One region of the Stenotrophomonas sp. YJH_SMC_64 genome, then DNA from elsewhere that is predicted to be linked to it. Evidence: predicted binding sites of a transcription regulator. Region 1 holds the regulator's gene; the other holds the start of a gene.

Evidence for each region. Region 1 encodes FliA, which starts transcription of late flagellar genes. Its sites were predicted from a motif close to TAAAGTTTNNCNNNCNNNGGCCGATAA; they were not measured.
Region 2: the regulator FliA is predicted to act here: its motif matches at 2,816-2,842, upstream of AC5P9L_RS04205 (methyl-accepting chemotaxis protein).

What each region holds. Positions count from the first base shown of each region.
Region 1 is NZ_JCAFUN010000021.1:10,317-20,946, forward strand. It holds gene AC5P9L_RS19625 (chemotaxis protein CheA) at 1-626, opposite strand, end outside; gene AC5P9L_RS19630 (protein phosphatase CheZ) at 629-1,234, opposite strand; gene cheY (chemotaxis response regulator CheY) at 1,234-1,626, opposite strand; gene AC5P9L_RS19640 (RNA polymerase sigma factor FliA) at 1,684-2,427, opposite strand; gene AC5P9L_RS19645 (MinD/ParA family ATP-binding protein) at 2,424-3,311, opposite strand; gene flhF (flagellar biosynthesis GTPase FlhF) at 3,298-4,920, opposite strand; gene flhA (flagellar biosynthesis protein FlhA) at 5,066-7,126, opposite strand; gene flhB (flagellar biosynthesis protein FlhB) at 7,171-8,301, opposite strand; gene AC5P9L_RS19665 (CocE/NonD family hydrolase) at 8,386-10,630, opposite strand, start outside.
Region 2 is NZ_JCAFUN010000003.1:195,949-206,578, reverse strand. It holds gene AC5P9L_RS04210 (DUF2628 domain-containing protein) at 1-88, shown strand, start outside; gene AC5P9L_RS04205 (methyl-accepting chemotaxis protein) at 166-2,697, opposite strand; gene AC5P9L_RS04200 (NAD-dependent epimerase/dehydratase family protein) at 2,907-3,800, opposite strand; partial or broken gene AC5P9L_RS04195 (S41 family peptidase) at 3,899-4,179, opposite strand; gene AC5P9L_RS04190 (KGG domain-containing protein) at 4,301-4,606, shown strand; gene AC5P9L_RS04185 (MFS transporter) at 4,617-6,089, opposite strand; gene AC5P9L_RS04180 (TetR/AcrR family transcriptional regulator) at 6,216-6,845, shown strand; gene AC5P9L_RS04175 (VOC family protein) at 6,861-7,211, opposite strand; gene AC5P9L_RS04170 (hypothetical protein) at 7,369-7,569, opposite strand; gene AC5P9L_RS04165 (autotransporter domain-containing protein) at 7,758-10,630, shown strand, end outside.

The DNA of each region.
Region 1 (10,630 bases):
GCGGCAGGTGCTGCCGCGACGGTGGCAGCAGGCTTCGCGCCTGGCGCAGCGCCGCCGTGCAGCTGGTCCAGCAGCGCTTCGAACTCGTCTTCGCTGATCAGGCCGTCGTCGGCCTTCCTGGCCGGCGCGACCGCGGTCGGTGCGTTGCCGCCATGCAGCTGGTCGAGCAGGGCCTCGAATTCGTCGTCGGTGATCAGGTCGCTGCCAGCTGCCGCAGGGGCGGCCGCAGCGACCGGCGCGGCAGTGCCACCGTTCATGTCGAACTGCGCGATCAGGTCCGGCGGCGCATAGCCTGGCTCGGTGCCGGAGGACACGGCGTCCAGCATCGACTGCAGGTAGTCCAGCGATTGCTGGGCGGCGTCGAAGTGGTGGGCCTGCAGCACCGCCTGCCCGGCACGCGCGATGCCCAGGGCCTCTTCAGCGGCGTGGCACAGCTCGACCATCGCAGTGACGCCAAGGAAGCCGGCACCGCCCTTGAGCGTGTGGTATCCACGGAACACCGCGTTGAGCTGCTCGGTGTCCTGCGGTGCCTGCTCCAGCGACACCAGCTGTTCGCCCAGGCGATCCAGGATTTCCTGTGCCTCGATGATGAAATCGGCAGTGATGTCGTCGGATACCGCGCTCATGCTTACAGCCCCAGATCCGACAACAGGTCGTCGGCGTCGTTCTGCGAGACCGCGTGGCGGTCCAGTCCCTTCAGTGCCGGCCCGGCCAGTTCCGGGTCGGTGCGATGCTGTTCCGGCGGCAGGCCGAGTGCGCCGAAGCCCTCGTGCACGCGGCGGACGATGCCGACCACGCGACGGATGATCTGCCCGGTCAGGTCCTGGTAGCTCTGGGTCAGGGCGATCTCGGTCAGGTTGTGGCGGATGCGCTCGAGCTGCGCGTCCTGGCCAGGCTGCAGGCCTTCAGCGCGCAGCTGTTCGGTCAGGCTGCGGCATTCCTCGGCCAGGTCCAGGGTGCGGTGCGTGGCCTGTTCGGTCATGGCCACCACGTGGTCCAGGCGTGCGCAGGCGTCGTCCAGCTCACCGGCCTCGCTGGGCACGGTCGGCAGCTCACCCAGTGCCTGCCCCAGCTCGCGGGCCAGCCGCGAGAGGCCGCTCATCATCGGCTGCGTACGCAGCGCGACCAGTCCGTCGATGCGCTGCCGCCAGGCGGCCTCGTCACCGGACTCGAGTGCGTCCAGGGCTTCCTGCAGGCGCAGGGAGAGGGCGCTCTTGTCGACCGTGGTATCCATCAGGCGCTGGCCGCCAGGCGTTCGAAGATCTTGCCGAGCTTCTCTTCCAGCGTCTGCGCAGTGAACGGCTTGATGATGTAGCCGTTCACGCCGTTCTGGGCGGCTTCGATGATCTGTTCGCGCTTGGCTTCGGCGGTGACCATCAGCACTGGCAGTGTCTTCAGCTTGGCATCGGCACGGATCGCCTTCAGCAGCTCGATGCCGGTCATCACCGGCATGTTCCAGTCGGTGACCACGAAATCGAACGGCTGGCTCTGCAGCAGCGACAGCGCGGCATGCCCGTCCTCGGCTTCGGCGGTATTGGTGAAGCCCAGATCGCCCAGCAGGTTCTTGACGATCCGACGCATGGTCGAGAAGTCATCGACGATCAGGATGCGCATGTTCTTGTTCAAAGCAGAGTTCCTTTGTTGTTCATTCCGGGCGGCCGGGGGCAGCCGCCTCGGGCATGTTCATTCTTCCAGGCCGGCGTCCGCCGCCTCGAAAATCTTGAGCCGGCCACGCAGGCGCAGCACCGCCTGGCCGTGGATCTGGCAGACCCGCGACTCGCTCACGCCGAGCACCGCGCCGATCTCCTTCAGGTTCAGTTCCTGCTCGTAGTAGAGCGAGAGCACCAGCTGTTCGCGCTCGGGCAGGTGGCCGATGGCCTTGCCCAGCTCGCGGCCGAACTCACCACGCTCCAGCACCTGCTGCGGGGTCGGGCCGCCCTGGGCGACGGTGTCCAGCTCGCCCTGGTCCTCGATGCGCGACTCCAGGCTCAGCACCTGGCCACGTGCGGCGTCTTCCATCAACCGCAGGTATTCGGGCAGCGGCATCTCCATCGCGGCGGCCACTTCGGTGGCGCTGGCGGCGCGGCCGCTGCTCTGTTCCAGGCGGCGGATGGTGGCGGCGGCATCGCGTGCACGGCGGTGCACGGAGCGCGGCACCCAGTCGCCACGGCGGATCTCGTCGATCATCGAACCGCGGATGCGGATCGAGGCATAGGTCTCGAACGAGGCGCCCTGGTCGGCGTCGTAGCTGCGCGACGCTTCTATCAGGCCCATCATGCCGGCCTGGATCAGGTCGTCCACTTCAACGCTGGCCGGCAACCGCGCGGCCAGGTGGTGGGCGATGCGCCGCACCAGGTCCGAATGCTGGGCGATGACCTCGTTGGCCGCCGAGCGCTGGACTTCCCTGTACTGGGCTGCGCCTTTCATGCGGCCACCCCGCGCTGCTTGAGGATGCGCTCGAGGAAGAACTCGACGCCGCCACGCGGTTCGGTCGGCGCCTGCCAGCGTGCGGTGCGACGCGCGATCTCGGTGATCGCCAGCGCGGCCGGGCTGGACGGGTAGGCCTTCACCACCGGCTGCTGGCGCTGCACCGACAGGCGCAGCCAGTCGTCCTGCGGCACGCAGCCCAGGTAGTTCAGCGAGACATCGGCGAGGAACTTCTCGCAGACGCGGGTCAGCTTTTCGTACAGCACGCGGCCCTCGTTGGGGTCGCGCACCATGTTGGCCACTACCTGGATGCGGTCCACGCCGCGTTCGCGCGACAGCACCTTGATCAGCGCGTAGGCGTCGGTGATCGAGGCCGGCTCGTCACAGACCACCACCACGGTGTCCTGCGCGGCCTGGCAGAAGGTCAGCACGCCGTCGGTGATGCCTGCGGCGGTGTCCACCACCATGATGTCCAGTTCGCGTTCCAGCTCGGAGAACACGTTGACCAGGCCGACGTGCTCGGCCGGGGCCAGCTCGGCCATGTGCCGGCGGCCGGACGCGGCCGGCACCACCAGCACGCCGTTCGGGCCTTCGACGATGACGTCGTCCAGCGAGCAGCGGCCGGCGACCAGGTCGGCCAGCGTGAAGGTCGGGTTCAGCCCCAGGATCACGTCGATGTTGGCCAGGCCCAGGTCGGCGTCCAGCAGCAGCGTGCGCTTGCCCATCCCGGCCAGTGCCACCGCCAGGTTGGCGGACACATTCGTCTTGCCCACGCCGCCCTTGCCGCCAGTGACGGCAATGGTGCGCACAGGGCCGAGCGGCTCGCTGCGGGTGGCCGACAGCGGGAAGGTCTTGGTCAGCTTGGCGTACTCACGCGACGGCATGGTTCAACTCCGGGTTGCAGGGTATATCGGCCGCTCGGCGCAAATCTTCAAGGCGAAGTACAAGATTGGCTGCACTGGCCCGGTGCAGGTCGTCCGGAACGTCCTGGCCATCGGTCACCCAGGTGATCGGCAGGGCGTGGTCCACGGCCACTGACAGGGCGTTGCCGAAGCGGCCCGTCTCGTCCAGCTTGCTCAACACCAGGCCCTGCAGGTTGGCGGCGCCGAAGCGGCGGACCACCTCGTCCATGTCGCCGAAGCTGGTGTTGGCCGGCAGCACCAGCAGGGTGCGTACCTGGCGGGCGGCGCGCAGCCACTGCAGCTGCGCGGCCAGCGCGCGGTCGCGCGGGCCCAGCCCGGCGGTGTCGATCAGCACCAGCTTGTAGTCCTTCAGGCGTTCCAGCAGCTGGTCCAGGTCGGTGCCGCTGTTGGCCTCGTGCACCGCGATGCCGAGCTGGCGGCCGTAGCCGTACAGCTGCTCGCGGGCGCCGATGCGGGTGGTGTCGGTGGTCACCAGGGCCACGTCGCGCGGCGCATGCTTCTCGGCGAAGCGCGAGGCCAGCTTGGCGATGGTGGTGGTCTTGCCGGCGCCGGTCGGGCCGACCAGGGCGATCACGCCGCCTTCTTCCAGCGGGTCGACCGGGGCGATCGGCAGCTTGCGCGAGATCAGCCCCAGCATCAGGCCGCGGCCACGATGGGCTTCGGTCTCCAGCGGGATCTGCATGGCCACGTCGCGGGCCAGCCCGGCGTCGAAACCGTACTCGTCCATCAGGTCCAGCGCGGTGGCGCGCACCGGGCTGCCACGCAGGCGCTCGTCGGTGAAGCGGTTCATCTCGCGCTCGATCACCTGGCGCATGCCGGCCACTTCCTGGCGCAGCTGGCGGATCTCGGCGTCGTCCTGGGCAACCACGGTCAGCGTCGGTGCCGGGGCCAGCATGGGGGCCGGGCTGGCTTCGCCGGCGGCTTCGAGCGCTGCCGTTTCGCTGGCGGCGATGTCAGGCTGGACATCGGCCATGGCAGCGCCCGGCAGCGGCGGCGGCTGCACGGCGGGGGGCACGCTTTCGTGATGCGTGTCGTGCGGCGGGTCGATCTGGAAGCGGGCGCGGTTGGCCGGCGCGGTGACGGCCGGGCCCGGTGCGACGATGGCCTCGGCGAACGGGGCGAAGATCTGTTCGGGCAGCGCCGGTTCGTTGACGGCGGCGCGCGCCAGGGTGGCTGCGAAGCCGGTGCTGCCGCGGGTCGGCACGATCTCGTCGGCGCTGTCCAAGGTGCGGCCGGTGGCACCCACGGCCGCACGGGCGAGGGCGGCCACGGCCGAGGTGGTGGCGGCCACCGGCTCCGGCGCCGGGGCAGCGCTGCGGCGGCGGGTGACCGCGGCGATCACCGCGTCAGCAGCGGTGCGCGGCTTGGGTGCCGGCGGCGGTGCGACATCACGGCGCGAGGCTTCCAGTGCACGCTGCACGGCGCTCTCGTCGTAGTTGGCCGCGGCGACGATCTCGACGCCTTCCTCGATCCGGCGGTTGGACAGGATCACGGCGTCAGGACCATGTTCCTTGCGCACCAGGTTCATGGCGGAGCGCATGTCGGCGGCGACGAATCGTTTGATTTTCATGCTGTGGTCACGGGACGAAGACGGCGGGGTGGCGGTCGGAGAACTCGGGTGGTCGGTGGTCTGCACGGTGCGGGTTCCCCTTGGTATCTGTCTGTTGCGTTGGTTCGAAGGTGGTGTCTGTTTTCTGGCGCATCGGTGGGCGGCGTCAGCTGATCGTTCCGACCAGCTTCAGGCGCTTGTCCTCCGGCACCTCGCTGTAGGCCAGGACCGACAACGACGGAACGCTGTGGCGGACCAGGCGCGCCAGCGCGGCGCGCACCGGGCCCGGTACCAGCACGACCGCCGGCTCGTTTCGCGCTTCCTGCTTGCTGACACATTCGGCCAGGCTCTGGTGCAGTCGCTCTGCGAGTCCGGGTTCCAGCGCGGCGCCGTTGCCCTGCGTGGACTCCTGCAAGACACGTTCCAATTGCGGGTTGAGGGTGAACACCGGCAGCTCCGCCGACATTCCGGCGATCTCCTGCACGATGAAGCGGCCCAGCGCGGTGCGCACGGCAGCGGTCAGCACCGCCGGGTCCTGGCTGCTGGGCGCGTGTTCGACCAGCGCTTCGGCGATCTTGCGCAGCTGTCGGATCGGGATGCGCTCGACCAGCAGGTTCTGCAGCACGCGCACCACTGCCGACAGCGGCAGCGCCTTCGGCGTCAGATCTTCGACGAGCTTGGGCGCGCTCTTGGCCAGGTTGGCCAGCAGGTGCTGCACTTCCTCGTGGCCGAGCAGTTCCGGCGCATGTTCGCGGATCAGGTGCGAGAGGTGGGTGGCCACCACGGTGGCCGGGTCGACCACGGTGTAGCCCAGCGTTTCAGCCTGGGCACGCTGGTGCGGCTGGATCCAGGTGGCATCCAGGCCGAACGCGGGATCCTTGCCGGCAATGCCCTCCAGGGTGCCCAGCGCGCTGCCCGGGTCCAGCGCCAGTTCGCGGTCCGGGTGGATCTCGGCGGTGGCCACTGGCACGCCATGCACCAGCACGCGGTAGCCGTTGGCCGGCAGTTCCAGGTTGTCGCGGATGTGCACCGAGGGAATCAGGAAGCCGACGTCCTGGGTCAGCTTGCGGCGCACGCCCTTGATGCGCGCCATCAGTTCGCCGCCCTGGTTGCTGTCCACCAGCGGGATCAGCCGGTAGCCGACCTCAAGGCCCAGCGGATCGACCGGGCTCAGCTCGTCCCAGCTCAGTTCGGCGGTCGGCGCAGGTGCCGCCGGGCGGCCGAGTGCGTTGAGTGCGGCCGCGTCATTGCCGGCGGCTGCCGGGTCGGTGGCTGCGGCCTTGCCCTTGCGGTAGACCTTCCAGGCGATGAAGCCGAGGATAGCGGCCAGCGTCAGGAAAGCGACGTTGGGCATGCCCGGCACCAGGCCGACCACGCCGATGATGCCGGCGGTGATCGCCAGCGCGCGGTACTGGCCGAACACCTGGCCGGTCATCGCCTGGGCCATGTCCTGCGAGCGCGAGGCGCGGGTCACCAGCATCGCCACCGCGCTGGAGACCAGCAGGGCCGGCAGCTGCGCCACCAGGCCGTCACCGATGGACAGCAGGGTGTAGGTGGCAGCGGCTTCGCCGAACGGCATGCCATGCTGCAACACGCCCACGGCCAGGCCGCCGAGCATGTTGATGAACAGGATCAGGATGCCGGCGATGGCGTCACCGCGGATGAACTTGCTGGCGCCGTCCATCGCGCCGTAGAAGTCGGCTTCCTCGCGCACTTCCTCGCGGCGCAGCTTGGCTTCTTCACGCGTCAGCAAACCGGCGTTGAGGTCGGCGTCGATCGCCATCTGCTTGCCGGGCATCGCGTCGAGGATGAAGCGCGCGGTCACTTCCGAAACGCGGCCGGCGCCCTTGGTGATGACCACGAAGTTGATGATGGTCAGGATCGCGAACACCACGATGCCGACCGCATAGTTGCCGCCGATCACGAATTCGCCGAAGGCGGCGATGACCTTGCCGGCGGCGTCGTGGCCGTTCTGGCCGTTGAGCAGGATCACGCGGGTGGAGGCCACGTTCAGCGCCAGCCGCAGCATGGTGGTGATCAGCAGCACGATCGGGAAGATGGTGAAGTCCAGCGGGCGCTTCACGTAGACCACCGCCAGCAGCACCATCAGCGAGATGGCGATGTTGAAGGTGAACAGCGCATCGAGCACCGGCGCGGCCAGCGGCACCACGACCATGGCCAGCAGGGCCAGCACGATCAGCGGCGCGCCAAGGCCCTGGCGGATCATTTCCAGGGCACGGCGGGTGTTGAAGCCGGCGGAGGGCTGGGCGCTCACGGGCGGCCCCCCTTGCCGAATTCATCCACCTGGATGTGCGGGGCGTCCGGCATCGGGCCAGTGCGCCAGGCGCGCAGCTGGTAGACGTAGGACAGGACCTGGGCGACGGCCGAATACAGTCTCACGGGGATTTCCTTTCCGAGTTGGCCTTCCCGATACAAGGCGCGTGCCAAAGGCGGGGCGGAGACGATCGCGACCTTGTTGCCGTCGGCGACCTCACGGATGCGCAGGGCGGTTTCGTCCACGCCCAGGGCGACCACGGTGGGGGCGTTCATGGCGCCACCTTCGTACTTCAGGGCCACCGCGTAGTGGGTGGGGTTGACCACCACCACGTCGGCGGTGGGTACCGCTTCCATCATCCGGCGGTTGGCCATCTGCTGCTGCAGCTGGCGGATGCGGCCCTTCACCTCGGGGCTGCCCTCGCTCTCCTTCATTTCCCGGCGCAGCTCTTCACGGGTCATCTTCAGTTTGCGCATCCAGTTCCAGCGCTGGTACGGCGCATCGATGGCGGCCAGCACCAGCATCGCGCCGGCGGTGGCCAGCAGCAGGCGCAGGGTGAAGCCCAGGCCATCGGTGATGGCGGTCTCCAGCGGGTGGTGGATCAGCCCGCGCAGGGTGTCGAAGCCGGTCCAGACCACCAGTCCGGCGGCGACGCCGACGAAGGCCACGCGCAGCAGCGATTTGGTGAACTCGGCAATGGCCTCCGGGCCGTACAGGCGCTTGAGCCCGCTCATCGGGTTCATGCGGTTGATGTCGGGCAGCAACGCCTTCTGCGACCAGCGCAGGCCGCCCATCACCAACGGGGCGACGAAGCTGGCCAGCAGGCAGACCAGCACCAGCGGTGCGATCACCAGCATGAACTGCAGCAGCAGGTCGCCGAAGTGGCCGAACAGTTCCTTCGGGTTCTGTCGCAGGCTCTGTTCCGGGCTGAGCGCCTGCTTCATCCAGGCACTGGCGCCACGGCCGATCGAGCCGCTCATGGCCATCACCGCCAGCACGCCGGCGCCGAACACGGCGGCGGTGCCGAGTTCGCGCGAGCGCGGCAGGTTGCCTTGTTCACGGGCGTCGCGCAGGCGTTTTTCGGTAGGTTGTTCGGTCTTTTCGCCGGCGGATTCGTTCTCGGACATCACAGGCACTGCGGCAGGGGATGCCGGGGTGCGTGCAAGAAGTGTTCCGTGATGGGCCGTTGCCTATCCACGCATGGCGTGGCTCTACTGGGGGGTGTCGCTGGTGGGGTGCAGGGGAATCGTCAGAACACTGTCGCTGTGCCAATCCACCTGCAGCGGGGCGCCCGCATCGGCGGCCGATTCATCGCTGACATCGCGCCCGGTGCCGTGGTTCACCTGGTGCATCGCGTCCTTCAGCACATCCACCTTCACCAGCAGGCGGCTGCCGGCAGCCAGGCGGCGGGCGACCATGCGCGTGCGATCGAAGGGCAGGTGGGTCCATTGGCCGGGCTGCAGCAACTGGCGCGTGCCCGGGTCACGCACGTGGCTGGCCCGGCCCATGTAATAGGACAGCTGCATCCGGTGTCCATCGGCCATCAGCTCGTACAGGGTGACGGTGAAATCGAAGTCGCGCTTGTTGATCCGCACCTTCAGGTCGCCGGAGAAGCTGCCCACCAGATCCATCGGTCCGGTGAAGGGTTCCGAGACATAGGCCAGCGCGGTGTCGGCTTCATCCTGTGCTGCGACGATGGGGAACGGGTAGTAGCCGTGCCGCATTTCGTTGCGGTCGGCCATGTCCACGGTCTGCTCCAGCTGGCCCGGCGCTGGCGGCTGTTCCTGCAGGCGGTGGTAGCCATCGGGCGAAGCGGGTGCGGCCGACAGGTGGTAGCGGCGATGGGCACCCGCGGCGGCGTCCAGTGTTGCCGCATGCCCCCAGCGGTTGGCGCCCATCAGCTGGTAGTTTACGCGGTCGGGCACCAGCGCCGGGCGAGGGGCGCCGCGCAGCACATGGTCCAGCCACTGGAAGGTCAGTGCGGGCGTGTCGAACTGCGCGACAGGATCCAGCTCATGGCCACGTAGCTGCATCGGCTTGAGCGCCGACTGCGCACCGCGGTGGTCGTAGGGGCCGATCAGCAGGGCATGGTCGGCATCGGGGCGGTGCCGCAGGTGGTCCTTGAAGTACTGCAGTGCCGAGATCTGGCCGTCGTCGTAGTACCCGGTGATGGTCAGCACCGGGATGCGGATGTCGTCGAACTGGTCGCCATAGGGAACCATCGACTGCCAGTAGGCGTCGTACGTCGGGTGATCGAGCCAGCGCTGCAGCCAGGGGTTGGGCGTGCCGTCGATCTGGTCGATCTGCCGGTAAGGGCGGCCGGAGGCATACCAGCGGCGGGGCAGCTGTGACCAGCGTTCGTTCTGGTTGTAGGTGTCGTTGTCCAGCATCGGGCCATTGGCCACATAGAACGCCCAACCGTAGTTGGCACTCAGGAACACGTTGTTCTCCATCGGAAGGCCCTGGCCGGGGATGGCGGCAACGTAGGGCACGATGGTCTTCAATGCGGGATGGTGATGGCGCGCCGCCGCCCAGGCAGTAAAGCCCTCGTAGCTGCCGCCATACATAGCCACCCGGCCATCGCTCCATGGCTGGCGGCTGATCCAGTCGATGGCCGCGTTGGCGTCCGCGCCGTCATGCTCGTAGGGGGCGATGGTGCCGCTGCCCTGGCCCTTGCCGCGCGCATCGACCACGATGCCGGCGTAGCCATGCGCGGCGGCCAGCAGCATCTTCTGCCGGTTCTTGGGTGGATCGGTGTAGATGGTGAACAGCATGGCCGCAGGCAGGGGCACCGATGCGGCGCGAGGGCGGGCCAGCTGCGCCGACAGCACGACGCCATCGCCAACGGGGATGCGCAATGCGTCGTCTATGGCGAAGCGGCGCTGCTCTTCCGCCGCGACCAGCGGAGGGGCCAGGGCAGCGGCCAGGGTCTGCGCACGCAGTACTGCCCGCAGGCGCAGCAGTTCCAGGGCGACAGCCTCGGCAATGGTCGTCGCCCCCGCCTGTGCCGCGACGGCCTGCTCCAGCTGGGCGCGCACCGGGGCTGGCTCAGCCGAGAGTGCGGCACCGGCCTGCACCGCGGCAACGTCGTCGAGGGCGGCGAAGGTGGCGTGGAAGGCGCGCGCATACGCCGCTGCGTCCTGCTCGCCGGCGGTGACGAGCAGCAGCATCGGTACCCAGCGTTGCACTGCTGCGGTATCACCTTCGCTTGCAAGCGATGCGCGTGCCTGCTGGATCGATCGCCGCGCTTCGGCCGTCTGGCCCGCCGCCACCAACGCGTGGCCGCGCTGTACATCGGTCAGGCTGGGCGACTTCAGCACGCCCTTGCCAAGGGCCTGCAGGGCAGCGTCGACCTGGGCCGGGGAAGCATCGGCTGGCAATGACCACGGCAGATCAGCGGCAGCAGCGTGGCCAACAGCAAGGGCCAGCAACAGGCCAGCAAGGGGGGTGCGTAGG
Region 2 (10,630 bases), on a different contig from region 1:
GCTGGTCGCCTCCAGCACCAACTACAGCTACTACCTGGAGAAGGTGGAAGGACGTACCAGCTGGAACCCGTTTGAAGGAATGTTCTGAGCCATCAGACCTGCGCAGGATGCGCGGCAAGGATGCAACCGACGCCCGGCCCCCGCCGGGCGTCTTCGTTTCCGGGATCAGGCCGCGCGGCGGGCCATGGCCTCCGGTTCGGCCTGCAGGCGGAAGCGCGAGACCGCCACGGCCAGCTGCTCGGCCTGCTCCTCCATAGCCCGCGCCGCGGCGCTGGCTTCCTCCACCAGCGCGGCATTCTGCTGGGTGGTCTCATCCATCTGCACCACGGTCTGGTTGACCTGCTCGATGCCGGCGGACTGTTCGCGCGACGCAGCCGAGATCTCGGCCATGATCTCGTTGACGCGCCCCACCTGGCCGACGATGGCCTGCATGGTACGGCCCGCACCGTGCACCAGCTGCGCACCGGCACCGACCTGCGCCACGGATGCGTCGATCAGTTCCTTGATCTCCTTCGCTGCGCCCGCCGAGCGTTGCGCCAGCGCGCGCACTTCGCTGGCGACCACCGCGAAGCCGCGGCCCTGCTCACCGGCCCGCGCCGCTTCCACCGCCGCATTCAACGCCAGGATGTTGGTCTGGAAGGCGATGCCGTCGATCACCGAAATGATCTCGGCGATGCGCTGCGAGGAGGCCTCGATCTGCTCCATGGTCTGCACCACCTGGTTGACCACTTCCCCGCCCTCGCTGGCAACGTCAGCGGCGGATCCTGCCAGGGTATTGGCCTGCAGCGCGTGGTCGGCGTTCTGGCGCACGGTGGAGGTCAGCTCCTCCATCGAGGCGGCGGTTTCTTCGAGGTTGGCGGCCTGCTGCTCGGTACGACGCGAGAGATCGCTGTTGCCCGCAGCGATCTCACCCGCCGCCAGGCGGATGCTGGCGGCCGACTGCTGGATCTGGCCGACGATCTGGGTCAACTGCTGCACGGTGCTGTTGGCATCGTCGCGCATCACCGCGAACACGCCATGGAAATCACCGCGCATGCGTGCGCTGAGGTCGCCGGCGGCAATCGCGCGAAGCAGCGTCGAAAGCTCAGCCAGGTTGTGATCGCTGACCTGCATCATGATGTTGAGGGTCTCCACCATGCGGCGGAAATCGTGGTCGAAGCGCTGGGCATCACCGCGTACAGCGAAGTCGCCGGCCGCCGCGGCGGCGGCCAGCTGCTGGATCTGCTCGTTGATCGCGGCCAGGTTGCTCTTGGTGGTGGCCATCGCTGCGGTGAACACCGCCTTCTCGCCCGGCAGCGCTTCCATGTCCACGCTGAGGTCACCCACCGCGTAACGCTGCATCACCTCGACCAGGCGCTGGGTGACCGCATTGCTGGAAGCCACCAGCTGGTTGCTGTCGGCCACCATGCGGCCGTACTCGCCGGGGAAGGCAGTGGCGTCCATGCGGTAGCTCAGCTCGCCAGCATCGTGGCGGCGCGCCATTTCCGCCTGCGCCGCCATCACCGCCTGCAGCTGCCCGCGCATGCCCTGCATCGCGTCCAGCAGGCGGCCCACTTCATCGTTGCTGCGCGCAGGCAAGGTGCTGTCGAGCTTGCCGGCGGCGACGTCACCCGCCACCCGCACCGCTTCGGCCAACGGGCGGATCGCCAGGCGGCGCAGCAGCACATAGACGCCGGCACTCAGCGTCAGCGCGGCCACCACGCCCACCAGCAGCGTCAACCACAGCAGCTGGCGCGCCTCGGCCACGATCACCGCGTGCGGCATCACCACGCCCAGCGCGAAGCGCTGCGGGGCATTGCCCACGCGTAGCGGCACGTAGACGCGCACGTTGCCGGCTGCATCGGGCGTGAAGGCTTCGAACCGGCGGTCGGCGGCGATGTCGGCCAGCATGCTGCGGGTCAATGCGTCGGTGCGCGGCTTGCCGATCTCGGCGGCATTCGCCGAGGCCAGCACCACGCCGTTGGGCGAAAGCAGCTCGACGCGGCCTGCGCCCATCGGCGTCAGCGTCGCCAGGTGCTTCTGCAGCGCCGCCAGCGAGAAGTCGACGGTGAACACGCCGAGGAAGGTACCGTTTTCGACGATCGGCGAGCTCAACGTGCTCATCAGCACCTGCTGGCCGGCGATGTCGTAGGCATAGGGCTCGCTGACCTTGGGCAGCTTGTCGCGGCTGGGTACCACATACCAGTCGGCCGAGCCGTCGGCGGCTTCGGTGTAGTCGGTCATGGTCGACTGCTGCGGCTTGCCGTCATGCCAGGCCCAGTAGCTCATGTAGCGGCCGCTGGCATCGTGCATCGCGGTATTGGCGAACTCGGCATCCTTGCCATCGAAGGCATCGGCCTCCCACATGGTGCTCTTGCCCAGCCACTCCGGGTGGGTGCGCAGCTGCTCGCCCAGCACGGCAGCCAGGCTGGCGCGATCGGGCACGTCACCCCGCGCACGCTGGGCGAGCACGGCTTCGACCATGGCATCGTTGCTGGCAAACGCCGTGCCCAGATCGGCGGCGACCTGGCGCGCTTCAGCGTTGGCCTCGCTGGTCATGGTCTGGCGCGAGGCATCGATCAGGCTGGCACTGGCCTGGCGATAGATCAGGAACGCCGTCAGGCCGAAGCACAGCAGCGCGATGACGGCGGTGCCCAGCATCAGCTTGTGGGCGATGCTGCCCGGGCGGCGGGCAGCGGCGGAACGGGAAGAAGGCATGGAGGGGTCCGCAAGGCAGTTCAGGACGACCGGCACCGGGAGGGCACCGCGCAGGCGCGCGATCCGTCGCGCAGGCCACCGGCCGCCGGGACCCGCCCGGCGCAGGAAGCGCACCGGGTTAGCGGCCGCCTGCCAACGAGGTTGAGGCGACCGGCCTACACATTCCTGAATCCACTCAGGGACGGGACAGGGATCCGTCCCCGCTTCCCCTATTCGGCCACCCGATCCTTGATCCACTCCGCGCGTGGCAACACCTCGATGCTGCCTGCGGCGTACTGCTGCAGCACGGCGTCCGGCCCGAAACGCGGCTGCCACCCCAGCTCCCTGCGGATGCGGGCGCTGTCGTAGACGCGGTCGACGCTCAGCGGCAATGGCCAGCCGCGGCGCTCGAACTCGGCCAGCAGCTGCGGTACGCGCCGGGCCAGTACATTGCGCGGCTGGGAGGCCAGTTCCAGGCAATCCTCGCGCCGGAACGGGGTCGCGGCGCAGGCGATGTAGCGGGCGAAGGCCGGCCCCTCATCCAGCAGCAGCGCGGCATGGGCACTGGCCACGTCACGGGCGTCGATCCCACGATGCAACCGGAACATCGCCATCCGTTCCGGCGGTTCCGGGAAGCAGCGCCCCATCCGCAGCACGCGCACCCCGAAGTCCGGTGCGGCGGCAGCTTCAGCCAGGGCCTCGGCCTGCAGCTTGCTGCGGTGGTAGATCGTTCGCGGCAGCGGCTCGGTATCCTCATCGATCCAGCGGCATCCCCCTGCCACCACCGCGTGGCCGTACAGCGCGGTGGTACTGGTCAACACGAACCGCCGCGCGCCTGCCTCTCGCGCCGCCTGCAGCAGGTGCGCAGTCGCGTCCACGTTGATCTGCTGGAACACCGCGTCCGGTACCAGGCCGACGTGTGGCGCATGCAGGGCCGCGGTATGGATGACCGCGTCGACGCCCTGCACCGCGCGCACGACGGCTTGATGATCGGTGACATCGGCAATGATGCGCGTGGTGGCAAACGGACTGCGGTCCAGACCCACCACTTCATGGGCAGCCGCCAGCGCGCCGAAGATCGCGCGCCCGATCCGCCCGGAACTGCCGGTCAACAAAATCTTCATTGAGTCCATTCACTCGAAGCGCCCGGGAACTACCGGGATGCTTCGATTCTAGGCATGCAACGGAACATCTGCGATAGGACGACCGCGCAACTGTGCGTTCATCCTGACGACTTCGGCGGAGCCAGCAGTTGACGCGCGATGGAGAGTGGATCGTTGCCGCCTGCCGCGTGGGGCGCGACACCGGTCCGTTAGCAGTTGCCACCGGTGCGCAGTTTGATCGGTTGCCGGTCCGGAACGTTTATCTGATAGCCATCGGGCAGCAGCACAGGATCATCGAACATATGTGCGGCACCGCCACTGCGGCCGCCGGCGTTGCCGCACATCCGAGGGCCGGCAGTGAATACGCGACGAATGCGGCCGCCGGGCCGGCTGCGTGATCATCCCGGTGCGCAGGGCGCGTGAAAACCGGGGCGAAGATGGCGACCTGGACTTAGCGTGCGATGGCCAAGCATGGACGCCGTCGTCCACGAAGGCGGCGTCCACACTGCAGGAGATTTCACATGACTGAGCAGAACCCGCGCAGCTCCAACCGGGGCTTCGCCTCGATGGACCAGGACAAACAGCGCGCGATCGCCGCCAAGGGCGGGCGCGCGGCACATGCCTCCGGCAATGCGCACGAATTCAGTCCGGCCGAAGCACGTGTCGCAGGCCGCAAGGGCGGCGAAGCGATCAGCCGCGACCGCCAGCACATGGCCACGATCGGACGCGAAGGTGGACACGCACGCCACGCCAACGCGCGCCAGCAGCAACAACAGCCTCAGGCGATCGAACGCACGACAGAGGACCCGCAACGCCAGCAGGGCTGAATGCTGCGCGTCAAGCCGATGCACGCTGCCGATGCAGCCCAAGCGCCGCAAGCAGGGCCAGCGCACCCGCCACCGCCATCGCCCAACCGAACCCACTGGCCATCGCACTGCGGTACCAGGTCAGCACCTGCGGCGTGGCGTGCATCGAGCCCGGGTGCAGGATCAGTTCACGCGCCTGCGCAACAAGCCGCTGCTGCCCTGCGGCCTGTGCGCAGGCGGTGAACTGCTGTACGGCACGCTGGCCCATCAGGCTGCCCATCAGCGCGATGCCCAGGCTCATGCCTGCCTGGCGCAGCGCGTTCATCGTGGCTGACGCGATACCTGCGCGTTCGGCCGGTGCGTTGGCCATGATCGCCATGCCGGTCGCTGGCACTGCCAGCCCCATTCCAATGCCAAGCAGCATCAGCACGGCAGTGGCATGAGCGCGCGAAGTAGCCGGTTCGAACGTGGCCATTGCGCATAGCGCCACACCGGCCAGGAGGTAGCCCAGCACCAGCGCGGCATGCAGCCCGAGGCGGGCAACCAGGCGCCCGAACAACAGCGAGACAACACCCATCAACAGGAACTGGGGAGCCAGCTGCGAGCCTGCCAGCGCGGCGCTGTGCCCCTGTGCCTGCTGGAAGAAAAGCGACAGGAAGAACAGGCTCGCGTAGGCGGTGAAGCCCAGCACGAACGAGGCCAGGTTGAGCATGCGGAAGCGACCGTCGGCGAACAGGTCCAGCGGCAGCAGTGGCCGTGCCACCCGCCGCTCGACGATGCCGAACAGGATCAGCCCCGCAATTGCGGCGCCCAGCGCCAGAAGCGTCACCGGGGCCAGCAGGCCCTGCTCGCCGATCGCGATCAGGCCATAGCACAGCGCGCCCAGTGCACCGATGCTGAGCAGCTGCCCGGCCGGATCCAGCGCGGCGTGCTGCGGGTGCCGTCGCTCGGCGATACTCCAGGCGCCAAGCACAAACGCCAGCAGCCCCAAAGGCAGGTTGATCAGGAAGATGCTGGGCCAGCCGGCCCGCTGCACCAGCGCACCGCCGAGCAACGGGCCAAGCACCAGGGCCAGCGCGCTGAAGGCGGACCAGCCACCGATCACGCGTGCACGCTGGCCCGGATCGGGAAATGCGTGACTCAGGATCGGCATCGCACTGGGAATCAACAGCGCACCTGCCACGCCCTGCACCGCGCGCCCGGCGACCAGGGTCGAAAGGTCGTTGGCGCAGGCGCACAGCAGCGAGCCCATGGTGAAGGTGGCGACGCTCAGCAGCCACATCCGCCGATGACCGTAGCGATCCCCCAACGGACCGGCCGACAGCATCAGCGCCGACAGTGCGATCGCATAGGCGTTGATCACCCATTGCAGGCCCGCCATGTCGGTCTGCAGCGCCTGCTGCAGGGTTGGCAGGGCCACGTTGACGATGCTGATGTCCAGCGAAGCGAGAAATGTACCGAGGTAGGCCGCCAGCACCAGGGCGGGCCGTTGGAGGCGTCTCATGCGTGGATCCGGGGGGAGGATGTGCGCGCATCCTATCCACTGACTGACCGTCGGTCAATGACCGGCGGTCAGTCAGTGCGAAGGGGCAGCTAGAATGGCGTCCGTCACACCCGGATACCGCCCACCATGCAGACCCCAGCTGTCGCCAGGCCTCGCACCAAGCCCGCCGAAACCCGCCAGGAGGAACTGATGGACGCCGCGCAGGCGTTGTTCCTTTCGCAGGGTGTGGACGCCACCACCATCAGCGACATCGTCGCCGCGGCCGACGTGGCCAAGGGCACTTTCTATACCTATTTCGCCTCCCGCACCGAGATCCTGCAGGCGCTGGCGCAGCGCTACACGCGGCAGTTCATGGACGAGGTCGAGCAGGCAGTGCAGCAGCACCCTGCCGGTGATGGCGCAGCGCGCCTGCGCGCCTGGATCCGCGCCAACATCGAGATCTACGCGCGCACCCACGCGTTGCATGACGTGGTGTACGCCAACCATCACCACCACCAGCGGGGCAATGCCGAGCGCAATGCGATCCAGCAGCAGCTGCTGGGCATCCTCGAAGCGGGCAACGCAGCCGGACTGTGGCAGCTGCCTGCTCCACAGGTCACCGCCTCGTTGATCTATGCCGGCGTGCACGGTGCCACCGACGACCTGATCGCCACACCCGCACAGGATGCCGATGCCTTCATCGCCGCTGTGGAAGCGGATTGCCTGCGCATGGTCGGCGTTCCGGCAGCGCCGACGCGCAGCGGCAGACGCCGCTGACGCAACGCTTCCCGCTCAGGTGTGGGCGAGAATGTTCAACAGCCGCCCGAACGGGTCGCGGACGAAGAAACGACGCACTCCCCACGGCTCGTCGGCAGGGCCATACTCCAGCGGGATGCCGGCCGCGTGCATGCGCTCCAGCACCTGCTGCAGGTCGTCCACTTCGATCGACAGATCGGGCACCGCGGTGCCGGAACCCCCTTCGCTGGCAAAGCTCACCTGCGCCAGCGCACTGCCCTGCCCGCCATGGGTGACGATCCAGCCATGATCCATCACCACCGGCATGCCCAGCAGCCCGCCATAGAACGCTGCGGCACGCGCCGGGTCGGGCGTGGCGATGTTGGCGACAATGCGTTTGACGGCCATGTGCAGCGGCTCCGGTGCGATTTCACATCCTCGCCGCTGCGTGCATGGCCCGCAAGCGGGCTCAGGCCAGATGCCCGCATCGCCACCTGAGGCGATCGCTGGAACAGAAGAGCCCCGTCGATGACGGGGGCTCCGCGTACGGCTCAAACGGCGCGACTCACACGCCCATGCACAGATCGACCACGCAGGTGTTGTACGCCTGCTGGCATTCACCGGCATCGGTGCCACTGGCCAGGCACATCTGATAAGCCCGCCAGCACGGCTGGTCGCAGGGCTCGACCGGCCCTGCCACTGCCACCGAACCGGTACACGCCAACGCGAATACCGCCACTGCGATCACCTTCCTGACAACACGCATCGCCATCACTCCTTGATAAGCCTGGTGAGCCCAGGCCGGCCCACGTTAGCGAGGACACGGGGAGACGAAGTGAAGCCCACTGTCACGCACACTTAACCTGTTCACAATTTTCCTTTCACATGCATGGGGGATGTCGCCACGGATTGGCGTTAACGGCCTTGTTGCCCGTCCACCAAGGAAGTTGCCCGATGAATCACCCGCTGCACGGCCGTTCGTCCCACTCCCGCTCCCCGCTGCACAGCCGCCTCGCGCTGGCCGTGTCCAGCTCTCTGTTGCTTGCCGCTGCCGCGCCCGCCATGGCCGGCGAGGCGCTCGACGCATGGCAGCAACAGCGCCAGCTGCAGGCGGCGTGGGCACAGCCCGCCGTCAGCGCGCCTGCAGCATCGACGGCCGCCACGCCCGCGGCAACCGCCACCGCCCTGCTCGGCATTCCGGGCGATGCCGCCAGCTGGCGCAGCGATGAATTCAACGCCGACTGGGGCCTGGGTGCGATGGGGGCCGACCACGCGTATGCCCGCGGCCTGACCGGCAAGGGCGTGCGCCTGGCGCTGTTCGACACCGGCTCGGCACTGGCTCACCCCGAATTCGCCGGCCGCAACACCTCCAGCATCACCATCGGCCCGAACTGTGCGTCACCGGGAACCGTCGGCGGTACCGGCGCGTGCAGCCAGACACAGGGTGATCAACCGGGTATCAACTACTACACGCTCGGCGCGGGCGTGCCTGCTTCCCTGCAGGCCAACATCATTGCCGCAGGCCGTGAATGGGGTTTCCGCTATGCCGATCACGGCACGCATGTCCTCGGAACCATTGGCGCCAACCGCAATGGCACGGGGATGCACGGCGTCGCCTTCGGTGCCGATCTGACGACCGCCCGTGTATTTGGTGACACTTACTACGAATGGAGGCGCCAGGCGAGCGGAGGCTACCTGCCTGAAGCCGTGGAACGGACGGATCCCGATGGTGCCGCAAGGCTGGACATGTACGCGCAGCTGCAGGCACAAGGCGTGCGTGCCATCAATCACAGCTGGGGCATCTCCACCCGCAACATGACCGTGGCCGCACTGGATGCCCAGTACGCACGCATCGGTGCCGGCTACGACGTATACGGAAGCATCTACAAGGACAGTGCGAACGCGCCCGCTTCGCAGTTGATCCAGGTCTGGTCGGCCGGCAATGGCAGCGGCGCCGTCGCCGGTATCACCGCGGCCCTGCCGCGCTGGAAGCCGGAGATCGAGCCCTACTGGCTGGCCGTCGCCAACGTTCGCCAGCCCAATACAGCCAATGGTGAAACCGACTACGTGATCAACGCAGGCTCGAGCATCTGTGGCGCTGCCGCCAACTGGTGCATTTCCGCACCCGGCACGGCAATCCTCAGCACCATCGTTTCCGGTGACATCCAGGGACGGCTGGAGAAGACCGCAGACTACGTCCGTCTTCTCATCGACAGCCAGAATCCCACGTACGACTACGGCCTGAAGACCGGCACGTCCATGGCCGCCCCCCATATCACCGGCGCACTCGGCCTGTTGATGGAGCGCTTCCCCTACCTGGACAACGCCCAGGTGCGCGACGTCCTGCTGACCACCGCGCGCGATCTCGGTGCGGCAGGCGTCGACCCGATCTACGGCTGGGGCATGGTTGACCTGCGCAGGGCCATCGAGGGCTATGGCTCGCTGCGCGTGGATACCAACGTGGTGATGAACCAGAGGGCCGGCGGCCTGAAGGTGTGGGAGGGCGATGCCTGGGACGACTGGACCAATGACATCGGCGGCCCCGGCACGCTGACCAAATCCGGCATCGGTTGGCTGCGCCTGAGCGGCGACAACAGCTTCAACGGCGCGGTGCTGCGCGAGGGCACGCTGGAGTTGAACGGCAGCAACACCCTCACCTCGGCGGTCGATGTGCAAGGCGGCCGGTTCCTGCTCAACGGCAGCCTGGTCTCCACCGCACTCACCACCACCGGTGGCGTCAGCACGGTCAGCGCCAGCGGCGTTCTGAAGGACGGGAACCTGACCGTCAATGGCGGCGTGGTGTCCTTCAATGGCATGCAGACCGGCGGCACCACCACGGTCGGCAGCAACGGCCTGCTGAAGGGTATCGGCACGTTGGGCAGCACCCGAGTGGACGGCACCATCGCGCCCGGCAATTCGATCGGCACGCTGACCATCAACGGCGACTACGTGCAGGGCGCGACCGGCGTCTACGCCGCCGAACTCGCGCCTGGCGGGCACAGCGACCAGTTGCACGTGACCGGTACCGCCACCCTCGGCGGCACGCTGGTCGCGTTGCCGGAACCAGGCATCTACTATCTCGGCGAGCAGTTCAACTTCATCCGCGCCGACGGTGGCATCAACGGCCAGTTCGCGAAAACCGACTTCAGCGCGTTCTCGCCGTTCCTGCAGTTCAGCCTCGCCTACGGCACCAATGGCACCCGTATCGACGTGGCACGCGGTGCCTCGCTGGCCAGCGCCGCCACCACCCCGAACCAGCGCGCGGTGGCCGCCGCGGCGGACCTGCTGGCAATCAACCAGGGCCTGCCCAAGCCGCTGACCCAGCTGTTCCCGCAGCAGGTCGGCGGCGTGCTCGACGCCCTCAGCGGCGAACTGCACGCAGCCACGCCGCTCGCACTGGTGGAAGGCAGCCGCTACGTACGCGATGCCGCGCTGTCCCGCCGTGCAGGTGCAGTCGCGCCAGGCGCCGATGCGGGCGACGCCACCGGCGCCTGGGTGCAGGCTCTGGGCGGCAACAGCAGGCTGGACGGCAACAGCAATACCGCCCGCACCGAAGCCAACAGCAACGGCCTGCTGGCCGGTATCGACCACGAGTTCTCTGGCTGGCAGGTCGGCGTGCTGGCTGGCACCGGCCGCACCGACGTCAAGCAGCAGGCGCTTCGTGCCAAGTCGAAGATCGACAACACCCACTTCGGTGCATATGCCAGTCACAACTGGGGCGGCCTCGGCCTGCGTGGCGGCGTCGCCTGGAGCAAGCACAAGGTGAAGAGCACCCGCGATGTCGACTTCGCAGGGTTCAGCGACAGCCTGAGCGCCCGCTACAACGC